One region of the Parashewanella sp. 2304DJ23-3 genome, then DNA from elsewhere that is predicted to be linked to it. Evidence: predicted binding sites of a transcription regulator. Region 1 holds the regulator's gene; each other region holds the start of a gene.

Region 1 (8,245 bases):
CTTTTGGGCGGTGTGGAGTGCAACTCCACGACTTTATAAACTTCTCAGAAGTTTTACTAAGCTAATAAGAAGCAAGCCTAAAAGACGTCAACACCCTTCTTCAAACTTATCCTCAATCAACTGACAAACCGCATCTAATGCAGCTTGAGCATCATCACCCTCAGCGATCACAGAAATGGTTTTACCCATGCCACTCTCAAGCATCAACAAACCTAAAATACTGGAAGCCGAAGCCGACTTGTCGCCTTGCTCAAGGGTGACACTCGCATCAAACGTCGCCGCCAACGTGGCAAGTTTGGTTGCCGCACGGGCATGCAAACCCAGCTTGTTGGCAATAACAACTTCTCGTTTAAGCATCAGCAGAATCTAACTCTCTGTGGCTCGCTGAAACATTATGTTTGCCTGCTGAAAGGTGACGAGCTATTTGCTCTGTGACATACACCGAGCGATGCTGACCACCTGTGCAACCAATCGCAATGGTGAGGTAACTGCGATTATTACGCTCTAATTGCGGGATCCACGTTTCAATAAAATTAGTGATTTGCCAGATCAGCTTATTGACTAACGGTTGACGTTGTAAGAACTCCTGCACAGGTAAATCAAGCCCTGTCATCGGTCTTAACTCAGGCTCCCAATGCGGATTAGGTAAGAATCGAACGTCAAACATGAAATCTGCATCATTCGGCATTCCGTGCTTGAAACCGAAAGACTCAACGTTTATCACGAGATCTTTTTCAACTTGCCCAAGTAAAATTTCACGAACTCGATCACTCAGCTCGTAAATATTTAAGCTAGATGTATCAATATAATGATCCATCATCTTAGAAATCGGTGCTAATAACTCACCTTCTAATTTGATCGCTTCAGGCAATGTCACATGATGTTTGGATAATGGATGAAGACGGCGCGTTTCACTGTAACGTTTAAGGAGTGTTTGATCATTTGAATTCAGAAAAAAGCTACTTATTTCGATATCATTAAGTTTCTCTAACTGCTTTTCAAGGATCTTATCTTGCTCTGGTAAATTACGTACATCGACACTGATTGCGACGAGCTCATTATCCGGTTTAAGTTGAGAAATAAGATCACCAAGCAAAGGTACAGGCAAATTATCAACACAGTAATAGCCTAAATCTTCAAGCACACGCAGTGCAACGGATTTTCCTGAGCCACTTCGTCCTGAAACAATAACAAGCTTCATCCCGTAATCACCTGATACAACTCTTCTTCATCATGGCTTTTACGCAACTGCTTTAATGTCTGTTTGTCACTTAACTTTTCAGCCATTGCAGAAAGCGTGCTTAAATGTTCTTGGCATTGATCTGACGGAACCAACAGCGCAAATAAGATATCAACTGGCTGTTTATCAATTGCTTCAAAAGCAACCGGCTGCTCACATTTAATCAAAGCGGCAACAGGCTCTTTAATGCTGTCGATACGACCATGAGGAATAGCGATACCGTTGCCGATACCAGTGCTCCCCATTTTTTCGCGTTTGAGTAAGCTCTCGAAAATTTCTTGAGCCGAAAGTTCTGGGTACTTCGCAGCGATAAGATCACTGATAAGTTCGAGAACTTTCTTTTTACTGCCTGGAGTTGCACAAGTGGTGCACTCCGGCTTTAAGATGATGCGTAATTCCATCGTTAATGTTTGATCAACTTTTCTTTGTGTTTAATCACTTGGCGATTAATTTTATCAATTAATATATCAATCGCTGCATACATATCATTATGCTGTGATTTTGCATATGCCTCACTGCCATTCAATGTAATTCTGGCCTCGGCGGTTTGTTTTGAACGCTCAACGTTCAACACGACGCGCACATTATTGATCTGTTCTATTCGACGTTCAAGTTTTGCAAATTTTGTGTTCACATATTCTTTTAACGACTCGGTAATCTCGACTTGCTGTCCCGTGATTTCTACGTGCATATCCTATGCCTCCTAGCGTTATTTGAATGGTTAACTTTTCAAAATTTCTCTATACCAACTCTTATTGGTATTTTACAAACTCTTTCTCTGATTTGATGGTGGGATCATCATGGCTTCACGATATTTAGCAATCGTTCGACGTGCAACATTAATCCCTTGCTCGTTCAGTAATTGTGCCATTTTGTTATCACTTAATGGCTTCTTCGTATTTTCAGCATCAACTAACTTTTTAATGAAAGCTCGAATAGCTGTTGATGAGCATTCACCGCCATCTTCAGTACCCACATGACTAGAGAAGAAATACTTAAGTTCATAGATCCCTCTAGGAGTATGCATGTATTTTTTCGATGTCACCCTTGAAATGGTCGACTCATGCATCTCTAACTCTTCAGCAATGTCATTAAGCACCATCGCTTTCATGGCTTCAGGGCCATATTCAAAAAAACCTTGCTGCTTTTTCACAATCTCATTGCATACTCGCAAAATAGTATCGTTACGGCTTTCAAGGCTTTTAATAAACCACTTTGCTTCTTGCAAATGTCCACGAACAAACTGGCCATCCGCCTTATTTCTTGCCCCTTTAGCCATCGCTGCATAATGCTGATTCACATTGATCTTAGGCTGTGTGTTTGGGTTTAATTCTACAGTCCAACGGCCATTTTTCTTCATTACTGATACATCAGGTGTAACGTATTCATCTTCTTTTTGGCCTACAGACAACCCAGGTCTTGGGTCTAAACTTTGAATTAAATTAATCGCTTCTTTTAGCTGTGGCTCTTTAAGCTTAGTTTTTCTCATCAAAGTGCGAAAGTCACGAGTCGCAATTAATGGTAAATATTCTAAAACCATTAACTTCGTCTGCGCTAAATACGGTGTGTTCTCGTCCATTTGTGATAGCTGAATATGCAAACAATCACCGACATCACGTGCAGCAACGCCCACTGGGTCAAAGTGCTGTACACGTTTAAGTACAGCTTCAACTTCATCAAGCTCAATTTCTGGATCGCCTAAAGCGATGAGAATATCTTCAGTTGTTTGAGTGAGGTAGCCACGTTCATCGATGGCTTCAATGATCGCCGTTGCAATGGCGAAATCGATATCAGAAAAAGGGGTAAGGTTTTTTTGCCATTCAAGATGCTCATATAAACCATGGCTGGTTTCACCATGAAACGACGTTTCATCATCAGGCATTAAAGCGCCGGAACTGGAATTGGGGGCGGCGGTATAAACTTCGTCCCATGTTGTATCAACTGGAAGTTCGTCAGGCATTGAGTCTTGAGTCATGGTTTCTGACGTTTCGACTGCTGCGTCTTCAATAGGAACTTCTGGTTCTTCACCTTTGGCTTCTGATTGCAGCTGTTGTTCTTTAATCGACTCTAATGATTCGAATTGCTCGTCTTCCATTTCTAATAATGGATTGGACTCTAAAGCTTGTTGAATTTCTTGTTGTAGCTCTAACGTCGAAAGCTGAAGCAAGCGAATGGCTTGCTGAAGCTGTGGCGTCATGGTTAGGCTTTGACCCATCCTGAGCTGAAGTGACGCTTTCATGTTACCGCTATTCCCTTTTTGTTCTTGTTACGGCTTCAATGCCGCTCACTATAACGTGAATTGTTCCCCTAAGTACACTTCCCTTACGTGTTTGTTGTCTAAGATCTCGCTAGGGGCACCTTCTGCAATTAAGTCACCATGACTTACAATATAAGCATGCTCACACACATCCAGTGTTTCACGCACGTTATGATCAGTGATCAATACACCTAAACCTCTTTCACGTAACTGCTCGATAATTTTCTTAATATCAATGACGGAAATAGGATCTACACCAGCAAATGGTTCATCTAAAAGAATAAACTGTGGGTTTGCCGCTAATGCGCGCGCAATCTCTACACGACGACGCTCACCACCCGATAATGACATACCTAAATTGTCACGAATATGTGTTATATGGAATTCTTCAAGTAGATGTTCAAGCTGCTCTTCACGCTCATCTTTAGAGAGCTCTTTACGAGTCTGCAATACAGCCATGATGTTATCGTATACGGAAAGCTTTCTGAAAATACTCGCTTCTTGAGGCAGATAACCAATGCCCTTTCTGGCACGTAGGTGCATAGGGTCAAGCGTAAGATCATCATTGTCGATAAAGATCTGACCCTTGTCACTTTTAACTAAGCCAACAACCATATAAAAAGTGGTGGTTTTACCCGCACCGTTAGGCCCAAGTAAGCCAACAATCTGCCCAGTCTTAACGGTGAGACTGACATCTTTAACAACTTGCCGACTTTTATAGCTTTTGGCTAAATGCTTTGCCGTGAGTGTTTTTTGGGTCATTGTTTTTTCTCGGCTGACTTCTTAGGCGATGTTTCTTTTTTATTTAAGCTATCTTGGTAAGTTTCTGCTGGAATGATGGTTTGCACTCGGCCTTTATCTTTACCGTTAGCGCTGCCTTCAGCTTCAACATGCTGATTTTCAACATTATAGCGAATAAGGTTCGCATGCATTTTTATGCCACCTACATCTAAACGCGCATCACCGCTTAAGACTAAATCACCTGTTTTCTGTTCGTATGCAATCTTAGTCGCACTTGCAACTCCTAACTTACCGTCATCTAAAACTTGACTGAACTTAGCAGGTTTACCCGTTGCAATAAATTGGCCGTTGCCTGTTTTTTTATCTTTCGTTGCACTCATGTCATCTGCGGTAATTTTAATTGACCCCTGTACGATCAATACATTGCCGCTATATACCACTTGGTTTTTCTTTATGTCACCTTGAGAAGCATCAGCACTAATGTTCACTGGTTGCTTCAAATCATTTAGTTTTGCAATCACAGCTGAACTGCTTGCAATGAGCAACGAAAAAATAATAATGTTACTTAGTTTCATAAGTTCCTGTTACCTGACTTTTTAAGCGCACCGTTTCCTGATTAAAATCAGCATATAACCCACGGCCCTGGCTATTAAATCCGTTACCTTTAATGTAAACCATTTCATCTGACTGCATGGTCTTAGTTTTTAGATCCATCTGCAAATGTTTGGTTATCACACTTTGAAGCGGCTCTTGTTTATTAACTGCTTTTATTTCAACCGAGTTATCAAGATAAACTTTACCCAGCATTTTTTGCAGACGCCCTTGTTCTGCCGTTACTCGCCATGGGGAATGAATGTCGTCACCATAAATGAGATACACAGGCTTTGAAAAGAGCGTTAAATCTTTATCTTGGTAGTGTTCCATATGCTCAGCGGTCACTCGGCTGCTCAATTGCCCTTTTTCGTCATAAGCAACACTATCTAACTTAGTCGCAGTATAATCAGGCAACTCTATCTTTGAAGTCACCTGTTGCTTTTGCCCTTGTTTCACTTGTACCTGCCAGTACAGATACAAAGCAGTACTGAAAAAGATCACAATGGCAATCGTTACTCGATTCATACACTCATACCTTGAGCAGACTCAAATAAACCTTGGCTTTGTAAAATTAAATCCGATAGCTCTCGCACAGCACCATAGCCACCTTGAGTAAAGGTCACCATATCCACATTTTGGCGAACATATGGATGACCATCAGCAACACACACTGAAAAGCCCACTTGATTCATTACGGGCAAATCCACCATGTCATCACCAATATAAGCGACTTGTTGTGGCTTAATGTTTAACTGCTCAAGTAGTTCTTGATAAGCGATAATTTTATTATCAACACCTTGGTAAATTTTGGTTACACCTAGGGCTGTCATACGATTTTCAAGCAATTGCGATTTACGTCCCGTAATCACAGCTAATTCAAAACCGGCATTTAACAATGATTTTACGCCAAAACCATCACGAGTATGGAATGCTTTTAATTCTTCACCACTGTTACTGAGATAAATTCGGCCATCAGAAAACACACCGTCAACATCAAAAATCACTAATTTGATTTGCGAGGCTTTATCCCAATTTTGCTGTGAAATCGGACCGTATAGACTTTGCTTTACTGCTTCAGTCACCTTAAATGACTCCTGATTTAACCATATCTAACATATTCAATGCACCAACCGGACATTGTGCGTCATCCACTACTATGAGTCCATTGATGTTTTTTTGTTCCATAATGTTTAGCGCTTCTGCTGCTAAAATATTTTCATGGACTGTTATACAGTTTGCTGTCATGACTTCAGAAATCGTTGCAGACGCTAAATCAACTTTGGCATCAATCACTCTTCTTAAATCACCATCGGTAAAAATACCTAACAACTTATTTTCATCATCAACAACCGCCGCCATACCTAAACTCTTACGGGAAATTTCATACAGCGCTTCAGTGATGATCATATCTTTACTGACCAACGGCAGTTGATCGCCTTTATGCATGACGTCTTCAACTTTAAGCAGCAACTTACGTCCCAAGCTCCCACCAGGATGCGATAACGCAAAATCATCAGCCGTAAAGCCACGAGCCTGCAATAGAGCAACGGCTAATGCGTCCCCCATCACTAACGTTGCAGTAGTACTAGAAGTCGGTGCTAACCCAAGTGGACAAGCCTCTTCAGGTAAACCAATACAAAGATGAACTTGCGCATTAACTGCCATCGTCGATTTCGGCTTACCTGTTATTGAAATTAAAGGTAAACCCAGACGTTTAATGACTGGAAATAGAGTCAGAATTTCACTCGACTCACCCGAATTAGAAATGGCGATCACGACATCATTATCGGACAGTACACCTAAATCACCGTGACTGGCTTCTCCTGGGTGCACAAATACTGCTGGCGTGCCTGTACTGGCCAATGTTGCTGCAATTTTATTGCCGATATGACCAGACTTTCCCATCCCCATAACAATGACCTTGCCTTTGCATTCGAGGATTAAATCACAGACGTCAGTAAAAGCATCAGAGTCTACATATTGATATAAATTCTCAAGTGCGCTTTTTTCAATATCAATGACTTGTTTACCCCAACTACGGAGTTGTTTGCTATCGGTCATATTCATCTCTTTGATATTACAACAACTTAGTATTTCAGTTTTCTTTTGCGAAAACAGAAACAATAACATAACGGAATCTTTTCAATTATGCGCATTTTCGCTGGTATTGGATTAAATTGAAAGAGCTAGCACAGAAATCTCATTTTTGAGTTTGAACTTTTACTCAAATTTGTCATTCAAACTGTAAGTTACTGTGTCGATTGTATTGTAGATTTCTGGACATTTACGTACAATCGATCTTCTTTGCTCACAAACTAATTTGTTGAGCTAACTTGTTGATATGTTAAGGCTCTGCATGGAGAAAAAGGCGCAAACGCTGGTCGAAGTCCGCAATATGAGTTTCAGTCGAGGCCGTCGAGAAATTTTCGATAACCTGAACCTCACCATCCCTAAAGGTAAAGTTACTGCCATTATGGGGCCAAGCGGAATCGGTAAAACCACGTTATTAAAGTTGATGGGTGGGCAGCTTACACCAGACTCAGGACAGGTACTTTTTGATGGAGAAGATATCCATCAAGCTACGCGTAGTCACTTGTTTCAGTTAAGACAGCGTATGAGTATGTTGTTTCAAAGTGGTGCGTTATTCACCGATATGAATGTGAATGACAATGTCGCTTTTGCTTTAAGAGAGCATTCCAAACTGCCTGAAGCACTGATTGATAAGATTGTTGCAATGAAACTTGAAGCTGTTGGTTTGAGAGGTGCGGGTAAATTAATGCCAAACGAACTCTCTGGCGGCATGCAACGCCGTGCAGCCTTAGCAAGAGCGATTGCCCTTGAACCAGAGCTAGTGATGTATGATGAGCCTTTTGCCGGACAAGATCCAATTGCAATGGGCGTTTTGGTTAAGCTCATTAAAGAGCTGTCAGACTCGCTTAATTTAACGTCTGTTGTTGTTTCTCACGATGTTGAGGAAGTGCTCAGTATTGCCGATTACGTTTATGTTGTTGCAGACAAAACAGTAATCGCAGAGGGTACACCTGAATCGTTACGAGATTCAGACAACCCACAATTAAGACAGTTTATGGGGGGGGAGCCAGACGGTCCAGTACCATTCCACTTCCCTGCAACAGATTACAAAAAGGAGTTACTCGGTGAGTCTATTTGATTCAATCGCTGACTTTGGAAAAAATGCACTGGGTATCGTCTCCGGTTTTGGTCGTGCTGGTATTATGCTTTGGGGCGCCATTTTCAATGTGCCAAGATTTCGCAAAGGTACACCTTTATTGATAAAACAGCTTTATGTTGTTGGTGTACAGTCTTTAAGTATTATCACCATTTCAGGTTTATTCATCGGGATGGTGCTAGCGCTTCAAGGCTTTATTATCCTTGTTGACTTTGGTACCGAAGAG
Region 2 (8,245 bases), on a different contig from region 1:
TCTAGCGGCTTGTAAAGTTGATTTTAATTGGACTGGGTGGATAGCAGCCGCTTTTGATGATATGCCTCATGTTTTTGAACAGAACGGTGTTGGTTATAGTTTAGGTTATTGTGGCGCTGGAGTATCATTCAGTTCGCAGGCTGCGTATCGTTTAGCGCAATCGATTGCAGGAGAGAAAATACCAAATTTGCCTTTGTATCGCTCTCCATTACCCAAAATGCCGTTTGCACAACTCAGACGTTGGGGGCAGTGGGGGTATTACCATTACGGTTTTATAAAAGATAAATTTACTTTTTAGACTCGATATCTGGTGGGATAACATTGAGCACGCCGTAGATATTAAAGTTGTGCTCATCAACTCCCTTTTCATCTTTTCCTTTCATTTTTGGATAGATAGCGACTCTATCAATACCAAATATTTTTCCATGATTACTTTCAAAGTGGAAGGTTTGAGGTGATTTTCGCTTTTCTTGCAGGCTAGCTGGGTAAATCACTTTTACGCTATCAGGGGCGCTTTTCAAAAAAATACAGGTAAGATCTCGTTCGGGCTGTTGACCAATAACGGTCAATGAACATTTTAATGGCTGATTATCGAGCTTTATTCCCTGAAATGTAGTTGCTAGAGAAGTGTTTGTAAAAGCTAGAATAGTGACTATAAGTGCACCAATCCTTTTCATTGTCTACCTCAAGTTAACGCTATGCTTCGAGAAAAGAATTCTGAAGCATAACGGGTGTATGAGGGAAATTCGAATTAAATATTATTTATGCAATTTGCGCTTCAGGGTCTAATGGTTCTAGCTTAAATTTGAAGTAAGCGTAAGAGCCACTCACAAGTGGGCAAATTAAGTTAAAAAAGGCAAAAGGCAAATAAGCGAGAGTTGCAACGCCTAGTGTACTGGCCATAAAGGCACCACAAGTGTTCCATGGCACAAGTGGACTGGTGATGGTTGCTGAATCCTCAAGAGAACGACTTAAATTCACAGAAGCTAAGTTTTGTTTTGCATACTCAAGTTTTAGCATTCTTCCAGGAAGAAGAATCGCAATATATTGATCGCCACAAACGATATTGGCACCAATACCACAGCTCAAGGTGGCAATGATCAAGCTTGAACCACTTTTTACCATTTTTAGCACGCCTTCTAAAATCTTTGCGAGAAGTCCTGTCACTTCCATTACGCCGCCAAAAGCCATTGCGCAAAGGATTAACCAAACAGTGGTCACCATGCTGCTCATGCCACCACGACTGAGTAGGTTATCTAACACTGAATCGCCAGTATTTGCTGTGTAGCCATCAAACATCGCAATCCAAATGCCTTTAATAAGTGCGACAGCAGGATATAAGCTCTTATCATCTATCGATGCAATGATGGTTTCATATTGAAAAATAGCGGCCATAGCGGCGCCTGCTAATGTTCCTAGAATTACAGTAGGAAACGCAGGTGTTTTTTTGTAAGCCAGCCACAAAACAAACGCTAACGGGGCTAATAAAACTGGGTTAGGGTTAAACTCTTGCTCCAGTAACGCTAGGCTTGCCGTTAAATTGGTGTTTAGTCCAGTTGTATCTGTGCTTAGCCCTAAAAAGAAAAAGATGATTAAAGCCAGAATAATACTTGGAACAGTAGTCCAAGCCATATAACGAATGTGGCTAAAAATATCGGCACCGGCTACGGCTGGGGCGAGGTTGGTAGTGTCCGAAAGAGGAGACATTTTATCACCAAAATAAGCACCACTGATGATAGCGCCTGCGGTAATTTCAACGCTGAGTCCCATCGCTCCAGCAATACCGACTAAAGCAATGCCTAAGGTACCTGCAACAGTCCAAGAGCTACCAACACTTAAGGCAACTAACGCACATAAGACACAACATGCCGCATAAAAGTATTCAGGATTCAGCACCTGCATTCCGTAATAAATCATCGTCGGAACGGTACCGGCTAAAATCCAAGTTCCAATGAGTGACCCCACGGCGAAAAGGATTAGAAGTGCAGGAGTGGCGACACCGATGCCTTCGATAATGCCTTTTTCCATTTCTTTCCAGGTATATCCATTCTTTACGCCAATGACTAAAGCTACACAGGCTGCAAGAATTAATGCAATTTGGTTGGCGCCGGATGAACTGTCTGATGAAAATAGATAAACGGAAGTCATTAGCATGGTAATCAATGCTAAGACTGGCAGCAATGCATCAAGCAAGCTGGCAGGTTTATGTTGTGACATAATTTTACCCAAAAATTTATTGCTCAAATCTGTGGAATATTTTTGAGCTTATTATTATTTCCTGAGTGAATCGTGACATAGATCACGGTGGTTTGTCGAATTTAATGATTAAGGCTAATCAACGACTGTCGGACCTTGAGGAGGGCTTATGTTGATTAAAACTGTCTCACTGAGACCAAGCTGATCCCATAATTGAGGTCGACAAATGAACTCAGGTTGGGTGAAGTTAACGCCACGTTTGGTCGTTACGATTTTGTATTTATGGTAATTGGGGCGCTTTTTGCAATTGCTTGGTTTGAAAGTAAGCATATTGAAACGAAAAAATATGTCTTCAATTCATACACTGGTCTATTACCAACACAATGAATTGTATTTGATTATTAACGGTGATTGATAAAAAAGCCAGCTTGAAACGCTGGCTTAATGAATAATAATGATAGGACGTGTTGATCTTTAGACAGTAAAACTATTTTTCTTCAGGTACGTAACCTTCAACATGAACGTCTTTGCCTTCAAACAAAAACTCGATCATATTCTTCTCAATAAACTGGCGGTCTTCAGCATTCATCATGTTTAACTTGTTTTCATTAATTAGCATGGTTTGTTTCTTTTGCCAGAGACTCCAAGCTTCTTTACTAATAGTGTCAAAAATTCTTTTTCCAATTTCACCTGGATACAGTTGAAAGTCTAATCCGTCTGCTTCTTTATTTAGATATACGCAATTTACGGTACGTGCCATTTTCTCATCCTCGTGAAATTTTTACTTCTGCTAATACTTTTTCAGTTGCAGCGGCTAGCCCAACTTTTTCAGGATTATCCAAGCTATACCATAATCCAGAATACTCGCAATCAGGTTCGGTAAGTTGATTGGTTTTATTGCTCAAGTTTATCAGAGTTGCTGAAATATCTAAATGAAAGTGGCTGAAGGTATGCCGAAAACCTGAAAGTTCTGAAACTGTGTTTAAATCAATATCCATGCTCAATAGGTACTCATCAAGTTCAGCGCTCGTTGAAAATTCAGGAAAACACCATAAGCCTCCCCAGATCCCTTGTTGAGGTCGCTGTTTAAGCAGAACCTTTCCATTTGAGACAAGTACTGCGAAAAAAGCGTTACGAACAGGCTTTTCTACTTTTGGTTTCTTGCCTGGAAACTCAGTTTGTCTACCTTGAAGCTGTGCTTTGCAATCTTGGTTGACGGGGCAGTCTTCGCATCGTGGCTTCGAGCGAGTGCAAATTGTTGCACCGATATCCATCATTGCTTGATTGTATTTTTGGATATCATCTTGTGGTGATAAGGTTTCAGCCGTTACCCAAAGTTGATTCTCAACGTGTTTTTTCCCCGGCCAACCCTCGATAGCATCATGGCGTGCAAGAACACGTTTAACGTTGCCGTCTAAAATTGCAAATTGCTTTCCGAGAGACAAGGATAAAACGGCGCCTGCTGTTGAGCGACCAATACCAGGCAATTCAATCACATCATCAAATTGTGTAGGGAAACTACCTTGATGTTTGTCTCTGATGATTTGTGCGGCTTTGTGTAAATTCCTAGCTCGTGCGTAATAACCTAAGCCAGTCCAGTGATGCAGTACTTCATCTTGCTCAGCATTAGCAAGCGAAATGACATCAGGAAAACTCGACATAAATTTTTCAAAATAAGGAATAACTGTCGTCACTTGAGTCTGTTGCAGCATGATTTCAGAAATCCATACTTTATATGGGGATTTATGTTGTTGCCAAGGAAGCGTTTTACGTCCAAAAAGATCGTACCAATCGATGATACGCTGGGAAAATGTTTTAATTTTTTTCATGGTAAGAAGTGTAACGAGCCGCAATATTTAACACAAGGGAGACAGTAAAATTGCAACTTAGTTAGGTAAGGGTATAATGCTGCCCTTTTCTTTACTACAGCAATACTTGTCGGGGCAAACATGAGCGAAGTTACAACGGCTGAATTTAACGAAGAAGGCAAATACCTAAGAAAGGTACGAAGCTTTGTTTTACGTGAAGGTCGTTTGACCAAAGGTCAGGCTCAAGCGATTGAAAAAAACTGGGATAGCATGGGATTAGAGTATTCCCCTGAAGCTATCGATTTGTCACAAGTATTTGGTCGTGACGCTGACACCGTTCTGGAAATTGGTTTCGGTATGGGGGCTTCTCTTGTTGAGATGGCTACAGCGGCGGCAGAAAAAAACTACATCGGTATTGAAGTTCACAAGCCAGGTGTTGGTACTTGCTTAATGGCTGCAGAAGAAGCAAGTTTAACTAACTTACGTGTATATCATCATGATGCGGTTGAAGTGCTAGAAAACTCAATCGCTGATGGTTCTTTAGCGAGAGTTCAACTGTTCTTCCCTGATCCGTGGCATAAAAAGCGTCACCATAAGCGTCGTATCGTTCAACCTGAATTTGTGCAATTACTTCGTAAGAAGCTTAAAGTTGGTGGTGTTTTCCACATGGCGACTGACTGGGAAAATTACGCTGAGCATATGCTTGAAGTGATGGACGCATCTGAAGGTTACAAAAATCAGTCTAAAACAGCTAACTATGTTGAGCGCCCTGATCATCGACCTCTCACAAAGTTTGAAGCTCGTGGTCATCGTTTAGGTCATGGTGTTTGGGACCTTATGTTCGAAAAAACCGAATAAGCTTTCCCTTTTACTAAGAGTTGGTGAATATTACCAACTCTTAGCCATTCTAATTTTTACCTCATCTGACTCCTTTCATCTAAAACTAATTAAATCCAATTAATACAGCACCTTAACCTAATTGGCACAGTTTCTGTTATCCCTAGTGTAATCAAAATGGAACAAAAGGGACTGACTCATGAAATTGAATAAAGTAGCTACCGCAATATTAATAACGTCTTCATTAACTGCTGGTTCTGTAATGGCGCATGACAGTGACGGCTGTAACGTTTCTCTGAATTACGACTTAGCCATAAAACCCAATATGATGGTTGTAAGTGACAATGGTTCTGAAAAGTACCGCATAGAACAAAGTCAGCTTTTTGTTGATGGAAAGAAAATCAAGCTGGACAGTGGACAGGTGCAGTTACTGAATCAGTATTCTGATGAAATGTATGCTCAAGTCCCAGAAGTTATTGATTTAGTCAATGATGCAATGGAAATGGCCTCGGGTGCTGTTTCTATTACAATGAATTCGCTTCTTGGTGATGACGCTGCTGATAAAATTGATGAATTGATGGAAGGTCTTGAACAACGTATCGCAAAAGTAGCTTATCAAGATGGTAGTGAGTTTTACCTTGGGGCGACAGATTCAACACTCGATAATGCTTTTGATGAAGAGTTTGAAAAAGAAATCGAAGATGCAGTTAAGAATTCAATTGGTAGCATAATGATTTCACTGGGCAGTCAGTTGATATCCTCAGAAGGTGGCAGTTTTGACGAGAAGATTGCAAGCTTTGAGCAAAAGATGGAAAAGATGGGCAAAGATATCGAATCACAAGTAGAAGCAAAGGCACAAAAATTGGAATATAAAGCCGATGCAATGTGCGAAGACTTCAAAGAACTTGCTGTCTTAGAAGCGAAAGTTCGTGATGCGATTCCTGAAATATCCGATTTCCCAGTTGCTGTAACAACATCAAATGGTGGAAAGAATATCTCGTTTTAATTTCTTATGTTTTAGCTTTGCTTGATCCCAACTTCGGCGCTTTATGCGCCTTTTTTTGTGTTTTTTAAAAATCCGTCAGTCTGTTTTAAGTTTACGTAAGTGTTTTTGATTAAAAGCGTAGGCATAAAAGACGATGCTCAAATAAGGTAAAGCAGTGAACTGGAAGTTCGAATAATGATAAAGGGGAAATTGAATGCTGCGCTCGTCAACAATAAATAAAAAAAGCAATAATCATCAAAAAACTAATCCATCAATTAACTTGGTGACTAAAGCCATTTTAGCTTCGTTGTTTGTGTCACCATTTTCCTTTTCAGCGTTGGCTGAAAATAAAGATAGCGATATTGAAATCATTACGGTTACAGCTCAAAAACGTTCACAAAGTATTTTAGAAGTTCCTGTTACGGTCAGTGCGGTAAATAACGACCTAATAGAAGAAAGTAAATCCATTGGCTTAAGTGGTATCGATAAGTTTATTCCGGGCTTTAAGTTCAATGATAAGAATGCAACTCAACCCAGCGTAGCCATAAGAGGTGTATCCAGCCCGAACATCAGTGCAGGTGGTGATCCATCATCAGCGACTTTCTATGATGATGTTTATATGCCAAGAGCGGCGCAAAACGTCATATTCTCAGATCTCTCTCGTGTTGAAGTACTAAAAGGCCCTCAAGGGACGCTCTTTGGGCGTAATGCTGCAATGGGAGTCGTAAATATCGTCCCTAATTCGCCATCCGCTGAGTTTGAAAGCTTTCTTCAAGGCACATGGGGAACAGATAATTTACAGCGTTATGAAGGCATGGTGAACTTTCCAATCAACGATACGTTTTTTTTAAGAGCGAACTGGATCACCAATAAACAAGATGGTTTTATTGAAAATGTCGCAGATACTGTCTGGAATGGCGAATATAAAAAGTGGGATTTAGGTGCTAAAGATCATAATGCTGCCCGAGTTGCATTTTTATGGGATATATCAGAGCACACAAATCTACAATTTTCTTACGATTGGGACGATTTAGACCAAGCGCCTCCTATGGCGGTTGGCGTAAGCCCATTTGCCTATAACATGGGGAAGACACCATTTGCGTCTAAAGCTGAAAACGACGTATTTAAAGGCGGAGAATCTAGAGATATGTATGGTGTCAATGCAAAATTAAACCATGAGTTTAATGATGAGTGGTCACTAAAGTACATTGTGAGTTACCGAGACTGGGACACCAACAATCGTGAAGATGAAGACGGTACGGGAGATATCACACGTTATTTTGATACTAATAATCAAGAAGACTCAGATATTTTCTACACAGAACTTCAGGTAAATTATTCGACAGATAGAGTTAATCTAGTAACGGGTTTTTCATATTCAAAAGAGTCGGTGAACCAAACTACCGATCTTAATTTAACCGCTGATACAGCCGAAAGATTGACTACGGGTGCTTTAAATCAGCGTATCCAAGGGATCATGGCGCAACAACTTGCAGCTCAACTTGGTGGTAATTCTGATGCGCATGCTGCTGCGGCTTTTGGGGAGGGGGCAACGTTTGATGGCGTTGTTCAGCAGCTTTATAGCAGCAGTGGTTTCCCTCTGGATCATATCTGGAATCCACAAGAGTGGGCTGGAGCATTAACCGCACTCGGTTTTGCTGAAGATATTATGGCTGCAATTGGTATGCCTGGGCAGCCTTTAACGGCAGAAATTGTTCAGTTCTCAGGAGATATAACCTACGACGCCGTTGCTCAGGCATTAGGCATTGCTGAAGTTTTTGGGCCAAGTCATTCGGGTAAGTTTTGGACTGAAACCGTTAATAATAAAGGGAGCTTCACTAACTGGGGTGTGTTCGCCGATGTTGACTTTTCAATCACCGAAAACTGGAATGTCATTGCTGGCCTTAGATACTCACGTGATAAGAAAACATTCAGTTGGAATATCCCGGAAACGACTTTTACTTCTGTCCGACCAGGAGTCAATAACTTAATTTTCCAACAAGTTAATTTAAAGACGGAAGATGAATGGGATAAAGTGACAGGTCGTTTAGTGACCAGTTATGACTTCGCTGATAATCATATGATTTTTGCTTCATATTCTACAGGGTACAAGTCAGGCGGGTTCGACTCGTTAACACCAAGTTTAACTTCATTTAAACCTGAAGATACAACGAACTATGAAGTTGGCTACAAGGGATTAATCAATGATGTATTTGTTGCCAATGTCAGTGCTTATTATTTAGAACTTGATAACTTCCAAAGAACCGTTGACTCGAAAGCTCCAGGATTTACTCAAGCGATTCCGACCATCATTAATGACGACCGAGAGATCAAAGGTCTTGAGTTTGAATTTAAGTGGATGGCTTCAGAAGACTTAAGCTTTGGTTTGGTATCTGAATATCGAGAAACTCAAATCTCG
Region 3 (8,245 bases), 360 kb from region 1:
ACGTGTAAATGCCTGTTTTTCAGCTTCGGATTGTCCTTTTCCGTACTTTTCAACAATCTCGATTAATAAGTCATTTACCTGCTCTAACTTAGAAATATCTTGTTGAACACCGTACTTTTTAAAAGCTAGCTCTAATTTCAGAAATTGATTAGTTAAGGTTTTGCCAACCGGCTCTGACATCTGTAATTACCTTCACAACGGGTTGAAGTTCTTCAATACTGTTTTGCACACTTGCCGTTACTAGCTGACGACTACAATAGTCATATAGGTTGTTTAGGCTCACTGCGATTTCACCGCCGTTTTCCATGTCCAACATTGAATCTAAGCCGTGGACAATATTCAGGCATTTATTGACGCTTTTACCCTTGTCTTCAAAACTTTTTCTTTCCATGTAACCTGAAGTACGATCGAGTTCTTCAAGTAAACCATCTAACAACATGCGTACCATTTCATGTGGGTTCGCAGACGCCGCACGGGCGTCTAACGAAATTTGTTGATAAGCATTAAAAGGATCTTGCTCGTTTAACATTAAATTTATGTTCCTGTACTAAAAAGTGAGCTTGATGAACTTAGCCTGTTGATTGCCGCCTCAGCTGCAGTAAATTGAGATAACAAAAGCTGATATCTTTGTTCCATTTGTTGATTAAAACGTTCCATATCACTCTCAACACGGTCAGTTCTATCTTTGAGATTGTTCTGGCGAGTATCAATAAAACCATTAAATTCGGTAAAAGGATCTAAAACGGCTTCGAGTTTGTCTATGTAGGCATCATCAGCAGTAAATAAAGCTTCAACAGCATCAGCATCATCACGTAATGCATTCGACAGTTTTTCACTATCAATACTTAACTTACCGTATCTATCTAGCTCTAGTCCGATATCAGCTAATCGCATGCCATTGGGTGCAGTTTCGAACAAGACATTTTTCAGCCTCCCCTGAAGTGCACGAACTGAAGCATCACCATTTAGTACGCCTACTGACTCTGAGTCAGTATCTGTGGCTGCGCTACCTAACCCACTAGTAAGTGAGCCGATTTGATTCTGAAGTACATTAAAAGCAGTAACAAATTCTTCAACAGCTTCTTTGGCAGTATCCGTATCTGCTTTAACTTTTAGAGTTGTGCTTTCACCTGCCGCATGAACACTATCAATATCCAATGAAATGCCATCAATCACGTTTTCAACAAAGTTGCTGGAACTGCTGATATCCACACCATTAATACTAAACTGTGCGTCTTGAGCTACCTGACGAGTTGTCATTCCCCAATCAGTTCCATCTAAGGTCACTGCAATAGTGTTTTCAGCCCCAGTATCTTTTGAGGTCATCATCAGCTCGACGTTACTACCCGTTCGAACGATTGAGGCTTGTACACCTGGGTTGTCAGGATGTTGATTGATCATATCTCTAAGATCGGCAACAGTTTCTGTACCACCAGCATTTACCACAGATAAATCAATGCTAATGGCATCTGCAGGATCGGCACCGAGTTGAATATTTAGCAGACCCGTTGTTGGTAAAATATCTGTCTCACTACCAAAAGTACGAGTTAATTGCTCAGCCTGTGCTAATTGCGACACCACCACATCATAAGTGCCTTGTGGTGCACTGCTGGTAACAGTCGCAGTAAGCTCTTCGCCAATAACATCGACTTTCTTTGCTGTAAAACTGTCACCTCCAATAGCAGAAAGTTTACCTTCTAAACTTTTTAAATTTTTTTCCAGCGTATTGTAAGCATTTAACTCTGTTTGATAACGCTGAAAGCTCGTTGAGTACAGCTGGTCTCTTGAGGCACGCTCAGCATTAACTAAGTTTCTTGATATTTCAGTTGGTATAAAACCAGCACCAGCAACCATGACATTCCTCCATTTGATTCAAGGCAACACGAATCAATGAGCGCAGATTTAATTTATTCTTATCGTTTACTCATCAAAAGTCATGCCAACAAAATAAAACATTTAATAACAAACAATTACAGTCAATCCCATCTAAAACCAAGCTAACCTTCTTCCGCTCTAACTTACAAAAAGGAAATGGTTTTTCCCCTTAATTTATTTTCCTTTAGGGATAAAAAAAGGCGCCAAATAGCGCCTAAGAAGGAAAGATTGCAATCCGAGTTGATGATTAACGCAATAGTCCCATAACCAAGTTAGTGTTTTGGTTCGCAGAAGACAGAATGTTCGTACCAGCTTGAACTAGAAGCTGGTTACGAGTCATGTTTGCAGACTCAACAGCGAAGTCAGTATCCATGATACGGCCAGCAGCAGCTTGAGTGTTTTGAGTCACGTTAGCTAAGTTAGAAGCTGTGTGACCTAGACGGTTGATATTAGCACCTAGCGTAGAACGTCTAGTTCCAACTTCATTCAACAATGCATCTACAACGTCAATAGCATCATTAGCGCCAGTGCTAGTCGTTAGAGTTGCAGTACTAAGGTTAACGGTTGTACCACCACCTGTACCATCATCAATCGCAGCTAAATCAATTCTGGCTGCTGTTACAGTCAATACTTCAGTGCTTGAAGAGCCAATTTGAAAGTCAACACCACCATCTAAAGTACCAAATAAATCATTACCAGCATATTGGGTGCCAGGGTTGGCAGTTGTGCCATCACCAATAATACGAGTAATTTCAGTTCTAAGTTCATTAAACTCTGCATGTAATGCGTTTAAATCTGCATCTGAATTCACACCGTTTGCAGCTTGTAGTGCTAGTTCTTTTTGGCGAAGTGCAATTGTAGTTACTTCATCTAAAGCGCCATCAGCCGTTTGTAGCATAGAAGTTGCATCAGACACGTTACGGCTAGCCGTTTGCATACCCACAACGTTAGAGTTTAGACGAGTTGCAATTTGAAGACCTGCAGCATCATCAGCAGCGCTGTTGATGCGCATACCAGTCGATAGACGCTCCATGGCGTTAGTCAACATGTCGTTGCTTTTAGTTACTGAATTTTGTGCAATTAGAGATGCGTAATTAGTGTGAACAGACAACATAGTGTCTTCCTCCATGTAATGAATTTGTTTTCTTGTCTCACCAACAAAAAGACGGCATGGAAAAAGCAAACTAAAGTCGATTTAAAATTTTTTATCAGAAAAAGATAAAAAACTAATACTTTCAATAAATAAAAATAGAACGTTTTATAAAAGTGTATCTCGTAAAATGACAATTGACGTTTTATTCAGCGAAATGTTACCTCATTAAATGTACCTTAATTAAAAATCACCACACTGGTTATATATTATGATTAAGGCCACATTTCTGTGTATGTGCTTCTCTATTGTTGCTTTTCCATGTTTGGCTCAATCTCATTCGATGCTGAATGGTTATCAAAAAGTAGGTTGCGCCACACAAAATATCGCAACGAGTGATTCAGGAAAATATCTTTTCATTGGAAATTACGGTGAGCAAGGTGCCAAATGCCCCTCGTACCTCCTCAATACTGAAACTCATAACAAGATAAAAGTCACTAATTCAGATCTCATGACGTTTAGCCAAGGGGGAAGTTTCATTGAAAATACTGATACCGATATACCTTCATTTCTTGCCGTCAACCAAAGCTCAACTGTGAATGTTGGTGATAGCCTTTATGTTTATCAATTTGATCCCCAACTGAAAGCGCTACACATCGTTCAGCACTACGATGATGTTTATTATGTCAGCGAACTGCCCGATCATCAGCATTCGTTAATCAAACAACAACACGCTCTTATCGTTGTGCGTAATGATGATCTTGCTCACGGTCAACCATTAACAGCGGAAAGTACTACTCACAATATTACTTATGCTGGGCAAACGGTATTTTTTAAGAATGGAGCAGACCAATCGATCATTGTTATGCCTTACAGTGGGCAATCTTATTTCATTAGAAATATTTATCAGAATAATGCCAAGCCTGACTTCGCCTTTAAAGAAGGCCAATTAAATACCTCCTTACCTGTAATTAACCAAGCAGATAAAAATACCAATACCGTCACACTCACATTTAACGCAACCCATTCGCTTTCTCAAGGTTCACAGGAACTTAGTTTAAATCGATATGTGTTCTCTCCAGGGGCTCCTGCTCAAGGAAAGTTGACCACTTACAAACTGACACTTAACCAGAAACCTTTACCTAATTCTGATTACGATAATGATATTTATGCCTTGCTTGCTGTACCAAACCATCCGGATGAATTTGATATTGCGTTTTCTGACTTAAAAAAAATGAAAAGTGAAATTGGGGTCGTTAAAGTCAGCGATCAAGCTGGAAAACTAAACTTTGATATTATTAAATCTAAACAGTATTTCGATTTGATAAAAGCAGTTGGCTTCTTATCGAAAACGTCAGACGATGAAAAAATGGGCATGATTTCAATTAACCCCATATTTAAACAAGCGGCGTATTATAAAGAAGTACCTTACCTAATGTAATTGATGTATTCGAAAGTAAGTGGCTTTGATCTATCGCACTAAGCAGTTATGATTGCAGTTAAACTCACTTTCGAACTAACACCTTGAAATTGCTGCCTCTGAATATTAAAAATTTTGTACTCGCACTTACTATTGTTTTGTTAGGTGCGTGTACTTCGTTGCCAAAAACAACATTATTACCCACTCAAGTCTCTGATGTTAAACAAGCCCAAGCTTGGGAGCTCAAAGGTAAGCTACTTGTTAAAACCCCACAAGATAAAGTCAGCACTAATCTTTTTTGGCTTCATGAACCCAATAGAGATCAACTCACTCTTACCACAATGTTGGGTACAACGGTACTATCTCTTGATGCTAAACCAAACAACGTCACTTTGACTGCTGATGGTAAAACTCACACAGGCACTGATGCACAGCGACTTTTACGAAGGCTTACTGGTTGGTCTATTCCCGTAAATCAATTTCCTTATTGGATCACGGGTCAAATTCATCAAAAACAGCTCATTAGCAATTTCGACTCAGATGGTAACCCCAAATCAGCATTAATCTCATTAGATGGAACAAAATGGTCGCTCACGTATAAAAGTTGGCAACAACAAAGTGGCGCAAATGTTCCTAGACTGCTTCAAGTCAAACAACCTGAACTTGATTTAAAAGTTCAAATCAATGAATGGCAAGCGCTCGCCGTAACACAGTGAAAAACATGACATTACACACATTAAAACTTCCCGCACCAGCAAAACTCAATTTATGTTTGCACATTAATGGTCGACGAACCGATGGCTATCATGAACTGCAAACCGTTTTTCAGTTTCTTGATAAGTCAGACTTCTTAGAGTTTACCAAACGAAACGACGAGCAATTAAATCTTCACTCCGAATTAAATCAAGTTGTTGCGTCCAGCGATAACTTAATTCTAAAAGCTGCAAAATTATTACAACAACAAACAAAAACTGCATATGGCGCAGATATAACATTAGAAAAAAACCTGCCAATGGGCGGTGGAATTGGTGGAGGCTCATCAGATGCCGCAACCACCTTATTAGCCTTAAACCAGCTTTGGCAAACGAACCTGTCAACTGACGAGCTCGCTTACATTGGAATTCAACTTGGTGCGGATATACCTGTTTTTATTAGGGGTTTTTCTGCTTTCGCTGAGGGTATAGGTGAAATTTTAAATCCGATTTCATTACCAGAAAAATGGTACCTCGTGCTTACACCTGATGTGCATGTTTCCACTGTAGAAGTGTTTACAGCTCCAGAGCTACATCGAAGTACGCCTCGAGTAAATGCTGATAATTTATTCACAATTGAGTGGAAGAATGATTGCCAACCTTTGGTCGTAAACAAATACCCTCAAGTTGCCAAGGCATTAGACTGGCTGATAGAATATGCGCCGTCTCGAATGACAGGAACAGGCGCATGCGTGTTTGCTGAATTCGATAACGAACAGCAAGCTCTATCTGTGTTCGCAAAGCTGCCAGCAGATCTTAGTGGATTTGTTGCTAAAGGCTTAAATCGTTCACCTGTTTTAGATTGCTTAGCTGAAATAAACTAATTTGGGTAGGTTTGAAAATCACGTTCAAATCTACTGAAACAATAAGCCAACACCTGAGGTTCATACCGTGCCCGACATCAAGCTTTTTGCTGGGAATGCCACTCCTAGTCTCGCTAAAAAGATTGCCGACCGTTTATTCTGTTCACTTGGAAATGCCGAAGTAGGCAGATTCAGTGATGGTGAAATCAGTGTTCAAATCAATGAAAACGTTCGTGGAGCTGATGTATTCATCATCCAATCAACTTGTGCACCTACTAATGACAATTTGATGGAATTGATTGTAATGGTTGATGCACTTCGTCGCGCATCAGCAGGTCGTATTACTGCGGTTATCCCTTACTTCGGTTATGCTCGACAAGACCGTCGTGTACGCTCTGCTCGTGTACCGATTACAGCGAAAGTTGTTGCTGATTTCTTATCAAGTGTTGGTGTTGACCGCGTATTAACGTGTGACTTACACGCTGAGCAAATCCAAGGTTTCTTTGACGTACCAGTAGACAACGTATTCGGTAGCCCAGTTCTACTTGAAGATATGATTGCAAAAGAGCTTGAAAACCCAGTAGTAGTTTCTCCTGACATTGGGGGCGTAGTTCGCGCTCGTGCAGTAGCAAAACTGTTGAATGACTCTGACTTAGCGATTATCGATAAGCGTCGTCCTAAAGCTAACGTTTCTCAAGTTATGCACATCATTGGTGATGTTGAAGGTCGTGACTGCATCATCGTTGATGACATGATTGATACTGGCGGAACGCTATGTAAAGCTGCTGAAGCACTTAAAGAGCACGGCGCTAAGCGCGTATTTGCTTATGCGACTCACCCTGTATTCTCAGGTAACGCACCGAAGAATATTGAAGAGTCAGTGATTGATGAAGTTATCGTTACGGACACTGTACCACTGAGCGCTGAAATGCAAAAAATAAGTAAAGTTTCTCAGCTAACAATGTCTGCAGTTCTTGCTGAAGCTATTCGCCGCGTTAGCAATGAAGAATCCATTTCTGCGATGTTTAAGCACTAATCATTGTTTTCTGCTTAAACATGAAAACCCGGTATCGATAAAGTACCGGGTTTTTTATTACTATTAAGAAAAATTAATTATAGATATCATACTGTAAAAGTTAAAATAACTCTCTGTCGACACTACTTATTCTCAATATGTCAGAGCCTTTATCTGCCTTACCCAATAAAGTTTACCAAGCTCACAGTTTAAGCACTCTATCATTAAGTCAACTAAGCCTAATTGCGAAAAACAAGCAACATGTCGTCGTTGAATTTTACGAACCTAATAGTCAGGCTTATACACAAAGATTGTGCTCTACTAGCATCGAAGGTGGGGGAGTTAAACTCAAATTGATCCAATTTCACAGCAAACATCAAGAACTAAAGTTTGGAAGTCAAAGTAAAACTAGCAGTAAATCTGACTCATCATCGCATCATCATTTGCATCAAGGCGTTGAAGCTACAGAAAGCGAACTAGACGCTTTTAGGCCGCCAATGCACCCAAATCTAAACATGAAGAAACAGGAGTTTACTGATTCAAACGAGCATAAACAAACAGTGAGAATTACTGAAACCAGTTTTTCAACACATGTAGAACAATCAAAAGAGAATGAAGAAACCCAAATAAAATCCACTTTGGAATTTTGTTTAAGTAGGTTCTGCATTTCAAATGTTCATGCAGAAAACGAATTACAAGCTATGAATTGCCGCTTAAATGAAGTGATTGAATCGGCTTTTAAAGCTGTACGAACCAATAATATCGACTTATTGCAACAACAGATAGACTTAGGCATGAATTTAAATATCTCGAATTCAAAAGGCGCAACATTATTGTGTTTGGCTTGCTATTATGGCCGATACGAAATGTTGGAGTTAATGATTAAAAATGGTGCTGATGTAAACGGACTAGATAATTTTGGTCGCACTCCATTACAAATTGCCTGTGAAGAAAAAAACACTGACTGTGTAAAACATTTAATTGAGCGTGGCGTCGACCCTAAACAAGTTTTCACTGATGGCTTTAGCGCTTTAGGTAGAGCAGTGAGGAACAATGATACAGCTACTGTAGACACCTTATTACGAGGGGGCTACACAGAAACAAGTGCCACAATAGAAAAGCAGTATTCATCCGCTATGGGTACAGCCGCTCGATTTGACCATGCTGAATGCATGGATTTACTTATACAATCTAAATTCGACGTTAACATTCAAGATAAATGGGGGGATACTCCTTTATACAGTGCGATACGTTTTGGCACTCCAGCGTGTGTGGAACAACTATTAAGCA
Region 4 (8,245 bases), on a different contig from region 1:
TGCAGGTAAAAATTCATATTTAACGGCTGTTGCTGAGTTAGAAGGTGAGCTTGTAGAGATCTTAGATGTAGAAAAAATTCTAGACGAAATCTCCCCTGTGAAAACCGAGATAAGTAAAGAGATTGATGAGCAACTGACAATAGATAGAGAGCAACAATATAACGTGTTAGTGATTGATGACTCATCAGTCGCTCGTAAACAGATTGTAAGAGCACTTTCTTCTCTTAATTTGAATATTGAAACCGCAAAAGATGGTCGCGAAGCGTTAGATATGCTCAAGCATAAAGCGGAAGGTAGTGAAGACTTATCAAGTGATATTCCTCTGATTATTTCAGATATCGAAATGCCCGAAATGGATGGTTATACATTAACGGCCGAAATCCGAGGAAATCCAAAGCTGAAAAATATTAAAGTTGTTTTGCATACTTCGTTGAGTGGCGTATTCAATCAAGCGATGGTGCAAAAGGTTGGAGCTGATGATTTTATTGCAAAATTCAATCCAGATGAATTAGCTTCAGCAGTGAATAAACAACTAAGCTTGTAACATAAATTATATTAGTGTTATTACACTATTAAATTCGTTGTTGAATTGATTCAGAAGCTAAGGTATAAAGCAGCGCCTTAGGCAAACTTGAATGCCAATTGTATTAAAACTTAGGATGGTACGGTGCCAAATAGCACACTTGCAGATGATGAATACCAAAAGTTTCGCCGCTTTTTAGAAAAGCAAAGCGGAATTGTATTAGGTGACAATAAACAGTATCTAGTACGCAGTCGACTTGCGCCTTTGATGGGAAAATATGATTTGCCAAGTATTTCTCATGTGGTTAAGCGTTCGATGGAGCCTACTGAACGTCAACTAAGACTTGATGCAATTGATGCAATGACAACGAATGAAACCTTATGGTTTCGTGATCGTTATCCATTTGAGTTGCTTGTTAAGCAAGTACTTCCTGAAATGGATGCCAAAAAAACGCCAATCAAAGTTTGGTCTGCGGCTTGTTCTTCAGGACAAGAACCTTATTCTATCGGAATGAGTATCCTTGAATACCAACAGCAAAAAGCGAACAGTTTTGGTCGTGGCATTACTGTTACTGCGACTGATTTATCCTCAACGATGTTAGAGCGCTGTGCTCAAGCTGAATATGATAGCCTGGCATTGGCTAGAGGGTTGTCTGAAGAACGAAAGCGTCAATTCTTTGATGACTTACCGTCTGGCAATATGAGAGTTAAACCTAAAGTACGCTCATTAGTGAACTTCAGAAGCCATAACTTGCTAGAAAGTTACAGCATACTTGGCAAGTTTGATGTGATATTTTGCCGAAATGTTTTGATTTACTTTTCAGCAGAGGCAAAGGCTAATATCTTACGGCAATTCGCTGCCGCCCTTAATCCAAATGGTATCTTGTTTCTTGGGGCTTCTGAGTCTATCACTGGTTTGACGGACGAATTTGACATGATTCGTTGCAATCCAGGTATTTTTTATCGTAAAAAATAATCTATCCGGTTGTATAGCGGGTTTATCTCGCTTTTCTTTTATTCATATCCGCACTATTTTCATTCAAATTTCACTCCCATAATTTTATTGGCATACGTATTGCATTTACAAAGCAAAGTCCATTGTAAAGGCAATTTTATGGCGATTGGTTTCGATAAAGCATTAGGTGTTCATCAGCATACGTTAGGCGTAAGAGCTAAGCGTGCAGAGGTATTGTCCAGCAATATCGCAAATGCAGACACACCTCATTACAAAGCAAAAGACGTCGATTTTGAACAAGCGATGCGAAGCGCTGTGTCAAAACAAAGAGGCGTCAGTTTAGGTGGCACTCACCAAAAGCACTTTTCAATTCAAAGTGTAGTGCAAGCCGAAACAGGCTATCGAATTCCTAACCAACCAGACACTGGTGATGGCAATACAGTGGACATGCAAACAGAACAAGCTTCTTTCATGGAAAACGCTTTGGAATATCAAATGTCACTTGGTTTTTTGGAAAGCAAGTTTAATGGCATGAAGAAAGCGATAAGGGGTGAATAATTATGAGTTTATTTAATATTTTTGATGTTGCAGGTTCAGGTATGTCTGCACAATCAGTTCGCCTAAATACGACTGCGAGTAACATTGCCAACGCAGACGCGGTATCCAGCAGCATTGATGAAACATACCGCGCACGTCACCCTATTTTTGCAGCAGAGATGGATAAAGCTTCTGCTTCTCAAATGCAGGGAAACCAGTCATCAATGAAAGTTGCAGTAAAAGGCATTGTTGAAAGCGACAAGCCACTGATTAAAGAATTTTCACCAGATCATCCAATGGCTGACGGTGACGGTTTTATTTACAAACCAAACGTTAATGTGATGGAAGAAATGGCTGACATGATTTCTGCGTCTCGAACATATCAAATGAACACCCAAGTTGCTGATACTGCCAAGAGCATGCTTCAGCAAACGTTGAGAATGGGCAAGTAGGAGTAGGTTATGAATGACATTAACTCTACAGGTAACCCTTTTTTAGACAGTTTACGGCTGCCAGAGCAATCGGAAACGCCAGAGCCGAATAACAATCAGTCTCTGACACAAGATGATTTCTTTTCTTTGTTATCTCAGCAGTTGGCATATCAAGACCCTTTTAAACCTGTTGATAACGATCAGATGATTGCGCAAATGGCGTCATTTTCAACTGTTGATGGGATTGGTAACTTAAACAAAGAAATTTTGAACTTGAATCAAACTATGAGCTCAAGCCAAGCGCTTCAAGCTTCAAGTTTGGTTGGACGCAAAGTTTTGATCCCAACAAGTTCGGGTAATGTTTCAGCCACAAATCCAGAGCTTAGAGGTGTGGCTAGTACAACATCGCCAGTTGAAACGATTAACGTTCGAGTGGAAGACAGTAAAGGTCAGTTGATCACGACCTTCGAAGCCGACGGTAGCGACGGTGGCAATATCGAGCTTAAGTGGGACGGGAAAGATAAAAACGGCAACCCTGTTGCAGAAGGTGAGTACACCTTAAAAGCCAGCGGGATTGTTGATGGTGAAACACAAGATTTGCCAGTTTCAACTTATGCACACGTAAGTAGCGTTTCACTGGGTACTGCTCAGACTGGAGCCATCCTTAATTTGGCAGGCGGAAGTGCCGTTAAATTGAGTGATGTGTTAGCCGTTTCAGAAACTTAGAAAGAACACAAGAAAAGCCGATTAAACCGACTTTTCATATTTGGAATAAGAATTTGGCGAGGATTCGCCAGTTAAATCTTGATGCAGAACAGGGGGACTTATGTCGTTCAACATCGCCTTAAGTGGCATTGAAGCCGCACAAAAGGACTTAAACACTACCGCCAATAATATTGCAAATGCCAATACCATTGGTTTCAAAGAATCACGTGCTGAGTTCGCTGATGTTTATGCAAATTCAATTTTTTCGAACGGTAAAACAAATGTTGGTGGTGGGGTGACAACGACTCAAGTTGCTCAGCAATTCCATCAAGGTAGTTTGCAGTTTACCAACAACGCACTTGACATGGCGATCAGTGGCGGTGGCTACTTTGTGACCTCTTCAGATCAAAATTCACAGGATTTAACATTCACTCGTGCTGGTGCGTTTAAAGTGGATTCTGATGGTTTTATGGTTGACTCAGCGGGTAACTTTTTAAGAACCTTTCCAGTAGATAAAAACGGTAATTCGACATCAGTGAGTTTGACAACCACTGAACCTGTTAGAATTCCTGACACCGCAGGACGACCTGAGCAATCGACTAAAATTGATTTGCAAATGAACCTGAATGTTGCGGAAGACTCTAAAGATCCAGCGGCGTTTGACCCTGAAGATCCTGAAACGTTTAATAACTCAACATCAATTACATTTTATGACTCACTAGGTGAGCCGCATGTAATGACAACGTACTTTGTGAAGCCTGAAAATGCTTCCCATAATGATGGAAACAATTGGGTTGCCTTCTATGCCGTTGATGGTGAGCCAGTAGATGTTGCTGGTGCTACTGCTACTTATGATGTTGATGTGGATGAGAATGGAATCCCTGATGGTACTCCTCGAAATGCTACAGCAACGAAGCCAGATAGCGTGCCTGCTACTGACTGGCAAGGCGCTGTACTGACATTTGATAATGTCGGTGGTTATACGGGTAGTACACCAGCAACAATTAATACGGTACCATTAGGTGTTACTGGCGCTAACGTACTTGGATTAGGTGCTGATGGTACACAGGCCTTGAACATTGAATTTGACAACCCAACGCAATTTGCGGCACCGTTTGAAGTCACCAAGTTAAGCCAAGACGGCTCGACTGTCGGTCGTTTGACGAATGTTGAAATTGGGGCTGATGGACTGATTAATGCAAGTTACAGTAATGGTTCAACCATTCCATTATCACGTGTTGCATTGGCAAGGTTCCAGAATGAGCAAGGGTTAACTCAGGTTGGTAATACGTCTTGGCGCTCAAGTTTAGATTCAGGGCCTGCACTAGCGGGTGAAGCTAACAGTGGTACGCTAGGCAGCATTCGTTCTTCAGCTCTTGAACAATCAAACGTTGATTTAACGACTGAGCTTGTTGATTTAATTTCAGCACAGCGTAACTTCCAAGCTAACTCGAGAACGTTGGAAGTTAACAGTACACTGCAACAAACGATTTTACAGATTCAATAAATCATAAAGTTTATTTGTTACATTAAAGCCATTGCCTCCGCGGCAATGGCTTTCCTCTTTTTAAAATATCACTTCATTTTTTTTCTTTTTAGACTAGTAAATAGCCGATAAACACTCGGCTCTAATCAATTGGCACGTTCGATGCTTTATTCATCATAAGTATTAAGTTTTGACGGATTGAGTAATGGATAAGCTGCTTTATATCGCCGCCAGCGGTGCTAAACAAAATATGGCTGAATTGGCTGTTCGTGCCAATAACTTAGCCAATGCAAATACCGATGGTTTTAAAGCCGATATGGCGCAAGCTCGCTCAATGCAAGCTTTTGGTGATGGTTTGCCAACACGTGTGTTTGCAATGACAGAGCAACCTAGCGCCAATTTTCAATCCGGTGCAATCAAAACAACAGGTCGAGATCTTGACGTTGCCGTTAAAGGTGATGGTTGGTTAGCGGTGCAAAGCGCAGAAGGTGAAGAAGCTTACACCCGCTCGGGTAGCTTGAGTTTTGACACCACGGGTTTATTACAAAATGACCGTGGTAACCCAATTATGGGGCAAGACGGTCCGATAGTGTTACCGCTACCCATCGAGAAAGTAGAAATAAGCCAAGATGGAACCATTACCGTCAGGCCTCAAGGTGCACCAGCTGAAGCGTTAGAGCAAGTTGGTCGCATCAAACTCGTAAATCCTGAAACAGCAGAGCTGATGCGAGGTCAAGATGGGTTATTCAGACATTCGTCGGGGCAGCCTCAACCGATTGATTTAGATGTAGCACTGGAAAGTGGCGCAATCGAAAGCAGTAATGTGAGTGCCGTTGAAGAAATGGTTGCATTAATCGATATTCAGCGTCAGTTCGAGATGCAAGTGAAAATGATGAAAACGGCAGAAGATAACGATCGTGCTTCTGCTCAAATGATGAGAATGAGCTAGGGGAGTATGTCATGCATCCGGCATTATGGATAAGCAAAACCGGGCTTGACGCCCAACAAACAGATATTGCGGTTATTTCAAATAACGTCGCCAATGCCAGTACGGTTGGTTATAAAAAAAGCCGAGCTGTTTTTGAAGATTTACTCTATCAAACAGTGAATCAGGCAGGTGGTATCAGTGCAAATAACACCAAGTTACCTAATGGTTTGAACATTGGTGCAGGTACCAAAGTGGTTGCCACGCAAAAGCAGTTTACCCAAGGAAACATGCTGACCACAGATAATTCGTTAGATTTGATGGTAGAAGGGCCTGGTTTCTTTGAAGTCCAAATGCCAGATGGCAGTACGTCCTATACCCGTAATGGACAGTTCAGTTTAGATGACCAAGGTCAAATTGTAACGTCAGGTGCGGGTTATGTTATTCAGCCTGCGATTACGATTCCAGAAGATGCAACCAGCATAACCGTGTCTGCGGAAGGTGAAGTATCTGTAAAAACTAACGGCGCAGCAGAAAACCAAGTGTTGGGTCAGTTCAGTATGTCTGATTTTATTAATCCATCAGGTCTAGAGCCAATGGGGCAAAACTTGTATTTAGAGACAGGGGCAAGTGGAGCACCCATTCAAGGTACTGCAGCATTAGACGGTATGGGAGCCATTCGTCAAGGTGCGCTTGAAACGTCAAACGTGAACGTTACTGAAGAATTAGTGAACTTGATTGAAAGTCAGCGTATTTACGAAATGAACTCGAAAGTGATTTCAGCCGTTGACCAAATGCTGTCTTACGTTAACCAAAATCTGTAATGGGTGACTGATGATGCGTAGTTTATTTCTTGTTAGCGTGGTTGTTTTACTTTCAGCTTGTAATTCTACTAGTCACAAGCCAATTCCTGATGATCCATTTTATGCACCAGTGTACCCAGATACTCCTCCTACGAGCGTCGAGCCAACAGGTTCTATCTACATGGATGCGGAAGCGGCGAGTTTATATTCTGATATTCGTGCACATAAAGTGGGCGACATCATCACGATTAACCTTTCTGAGGCTACGCAAGCACGAAAAAGTGCGACGAACGAAATCACAAAGTCGAATGCGAATTCGATAGATCCAATTTTCGGTGGTGGTGCCAATATCACTCTTAAAGGGAAGCCACTTGATTTTCGATATAAAGATTCATTTGATACCAGCCGTGAATCGGATGCCAATCAAAGTAACAGTCTTTCAGGCAGTATTTCGGCCAATGTAATGAAAGTACTTTCTAATGGCCATTTAGTGGTGCGTGGTGAGAAATGGATATCCATCAACAATGGTGATGAATTTATTAGAATTACTGGGCTAGTTCGGAGTGAAGACATTCGTCCAGATAACACGATTGACTCTAATAGAGTTGCAAATGCACGAATTCAATATAGTGGAACAGGCACCTTCGCAGAAGCGCAAAAAGTGGGTTGGCTGAATAAGTTTTTCTTAAGTGATTGGTGGCCTTTCTAGGTTATGGAGATCAAGGTGATGAGAATAAAAGTAATACTAAGTTTGCTCTTGATGCTGTTAACCACTGAGGTTTTTGCTCAGAGAATTAAAGACATCTCAAACATTCAGGGTGTTCGTCACAATCAACTGATCGGTTACGGATTAGTGGTGGGTTTACCGGGAACGGGTGAAAAGACGCGTTATACCGAGCAGACGTTTAAAACCATGCTGAAAAATTTCGGCATTAATTTGCCGGACAGTTTTAGACCAAAGATCAAAAATATTGCCGTTGTGGCTGTTCATGCAGATATGCCACCGTTTATTAAGACGGGGCAGAATCTTGATGTCACTGTATCAAGCATTGGTGAAGCCAAAAGTTTACGTGGTGGAACATTACTCCAAACTTTCCTCAAAGGGGTAAACGGAAAAGTGTACGCCATCGCACAAGGCAGTCTTGTCGTCAGTGGTTTTAGTGCTGAAGGGCTCGACGGCTCTAAAGTCATACAAAATACCCCAACTGTGGGTCGTGTTCCTAATGGTGCCATTGTTGAACGAGAGGTGAAGTCGCCCTTTGCAAATGGTGATTATTTAACATTCAACTTACACCGACCAGATTTTTCGTCGGCAAAACGCATGGCAGATACCATTAATGAATTGTTAGGGCCAGATGTTGCAATGCCATTGGATGCGACTTCAGTAAGAGTCAGCGCCCCTCGTGATGCTTCTCAACGTGTTTCATTCTTAGCCGTTATTGAAAACTTAAATGTCGATTTAGCAGCAGAAGCAGCCAAAGTGATTGTTAACTCACGCACCGGCACAATCGTGGTTGGTCAACAAGTGCGATTAAGACCAGCAGCGATTACTCATGGTGGCTTGACAGTCACGATTGCTGAGCAAACACAAGTTTCACAACCTAATGCATTTGGTCAAGGTGAAACAGCCGTGACGACTAATTCAAATATTGATGTCTCTGAAGATTACAAACGCATGTTCTTATTCAACCCAGGAACCACATTGGATGAATTAGTTCGAGCAGTGAATTTAGTTGGTGCAGCACCATCTGACGTACTTGCGATACTTGAAGCATTAAAGTTGGCAGGCGCATTGCAAGGTGAACTGATAGTTATCTAATTATTGGCATTGGAGTTTCGACGGTCTGTTTATGGAAAAGCTAGCAAACGCATCAAACTTTC

What was found. Region 1 encodes sigma-54, which starts transcription at its own class of promoters, with help from an activator protein. Its sites were predicted from a motif close to GTTGGCACGNNNNTNGNNT; they were not measured.
Region 2: AC1EU2_RS06765 (YggN family protein) is a predicted target of sigma-54. The motif match lies at 4,983-5,001, and genes of this name have one in related genera.
Region 3: fliD (flagellar filament capping protein FliD) is a predicted target of sigma-54. The motif match lies at 1,926-1,944, and genes of this name have one in related genera.
Region 4: flgB (flagellar basal body rod protein FlgB) is a predicted target of sigma-54. The motif match lies at 1,585-1,603, and genes of this name have one in related genera.

Annotation. Positions count from the first base shown of each region.
Region 1 covers NZ_JBWQOH010000001.1:1,229,367-1,237,611, forward strand. The annotation lists gene AC1EU2_RS05410 (HPr family phosphocarrier protein) at 88-357, opposite strand; gene rapZ (RNase adapter RapZ) at 350-1,201, opposite strand; gene ptsN (PTS IIA-like nitrogen regulatory protein PtsN) at 1,198-1,641, opposite strand; gene hpf (ribosome hibernation-promoting factor, HPF/YfiA family) at 1,644-1,931, opposite strand; gene AC1EU2_RS05430 (RNA polymerase factor sigma-54) at 2,004-3,479, opposite strand; gene lptB (LPS export ABC transporter ATP-binding protein) at 3,528-4,259, opposite strand; gene lptA (lipopolysaccharide transport periplasmic protein LptA) at 4,256-4,813, opposite strand; gene lptC (LPS export ABC transporter periplasmic protein LptC) at 4,800-5,357, opposite strand; gene kdsC (3-deoxy-manno-octulosonate-8-phosphatase KdsC) at 5,354-5,914, opposite strand; gene AC1EU2_RS05455 (KpsF/GutQ family sugar-phosphate isomerase) at 5,916-6,893, opposite strand; gene mlaF (phospholipid ABC transporter ATP-binding protein MlaF) at 7,189-8,001, shown strand; gene mlaE (lipid asymmetry maintenance ABC transporter permease subunit MlaE) at 7,988-8,245, shown strand, end outside.
Region 2 covers NZ_JBWQOH010000002.1:193,042-201,286, reverse strand. The annotation lists gene AC1EU2_RS06795 (NAD(P)/FAD-dependent oxidoreductase) at 1-298, shown strand, start outside; gene AC1EU2_RS06790 (hypothetical protein) at 288-677, opposite strand; gene nhaC (Na+/H+ antiporter NhaC) at 763-2,217, opposite strand; gene AC1EU2_RS06780 (oxidative damage protection protein) at 2,684-2,956, opposite strand; gene mutY (A/G-specific adenine glycosylase) at 2,961-4,025, opposite strand; gene trmB (tRNA (guanosine(46)-N7)-methyltransferase TrmB) at 4,146-4,862, shown strand; gene AC1EU2_RS06765 (YggN family protein) at 5,041-5,847, shown strand; gene AC1EU2_RS06760 (TonB-dependent receptor) at 6,041-8,245, shown strand, end outside.
Region 3 covers NZ_JBWQOH010000001.1:864,458-872,702, forward strand. The annotation lists gene AC1EU2_RS03795 (hypothetical protein) at 1-180, opposite strand, end outside; gene fliS (flagellar export chaperone FliS) at 149-529, opposite strand; gene fliD (flagellar filament capping protein FliD) at 535-1,854, opposite strand; gene AC1EU2_RS03810 (flagellin N-terminal helical domain-containing protein) at 2,123-2,989, opposite strand; gene AC1EU2_RS03815 (hypothetical protein) at 3,237-4,406, shown strand; gene lolB (lipoprotein insertase outer membrane protein LolB) at 4,496-5,101, shown strand; gene ispE (4-(cytidine 5'-diphospho)-2-C-methyl-D-erythritol kinase) at 5,107-5,961, shown strand; gene AC1EU2_RS03830 (ribose-phosphate pyrophosphokinase) at 6,029-6,976, shown strand; gene AC1EU2_RS03835 (ankyrin repeat domain-containing protein) at 7,114-8,245, shown strand, end outside.
Region 4 covers NZ_JBWQOH010000002.1:13,977-22,221, reverse strand. The annotation lists gene AC1EU2_RS06000 (chemotaxis protein CheV) at 1-544, shown strand, start outside; gene AC1EU2_RS05995 (CheR family methyltransferase) at 668-1,498, shown strand; gene flgB (flagellar basal body rod protein FlgB) at 1,637-2,035, shown strand; gene flgC (flagellar basal body rod protein FlgC) at 2,038-2,466, shown strand; gene flgD (flagellar hook assembly protein FlgD) at 2,476-3,171, shown strand; gene flgE (flagellar hook protein FlgE) at 3,272-4,657, shown strand; gene flgF (flagellar basal-body rod protein FlgF) at 4,842-5,585, shown strand; gene flgG (flagellar basal-body rod protein FlgG) at 5,597-6,385, shown strand; gene flgH (flagellar basal body L-ring protein FlgH) at 6,396-7,073, shown strand; gene AC1EU2_RS05955 (flagellar basal body P-ring protein FlgI) at 7,092-8,183, shown strand; gene flgJ (flagellar assembly peptidoglycan hydrolase FlgJ) at 8,215-8,245, shown strand, end outside.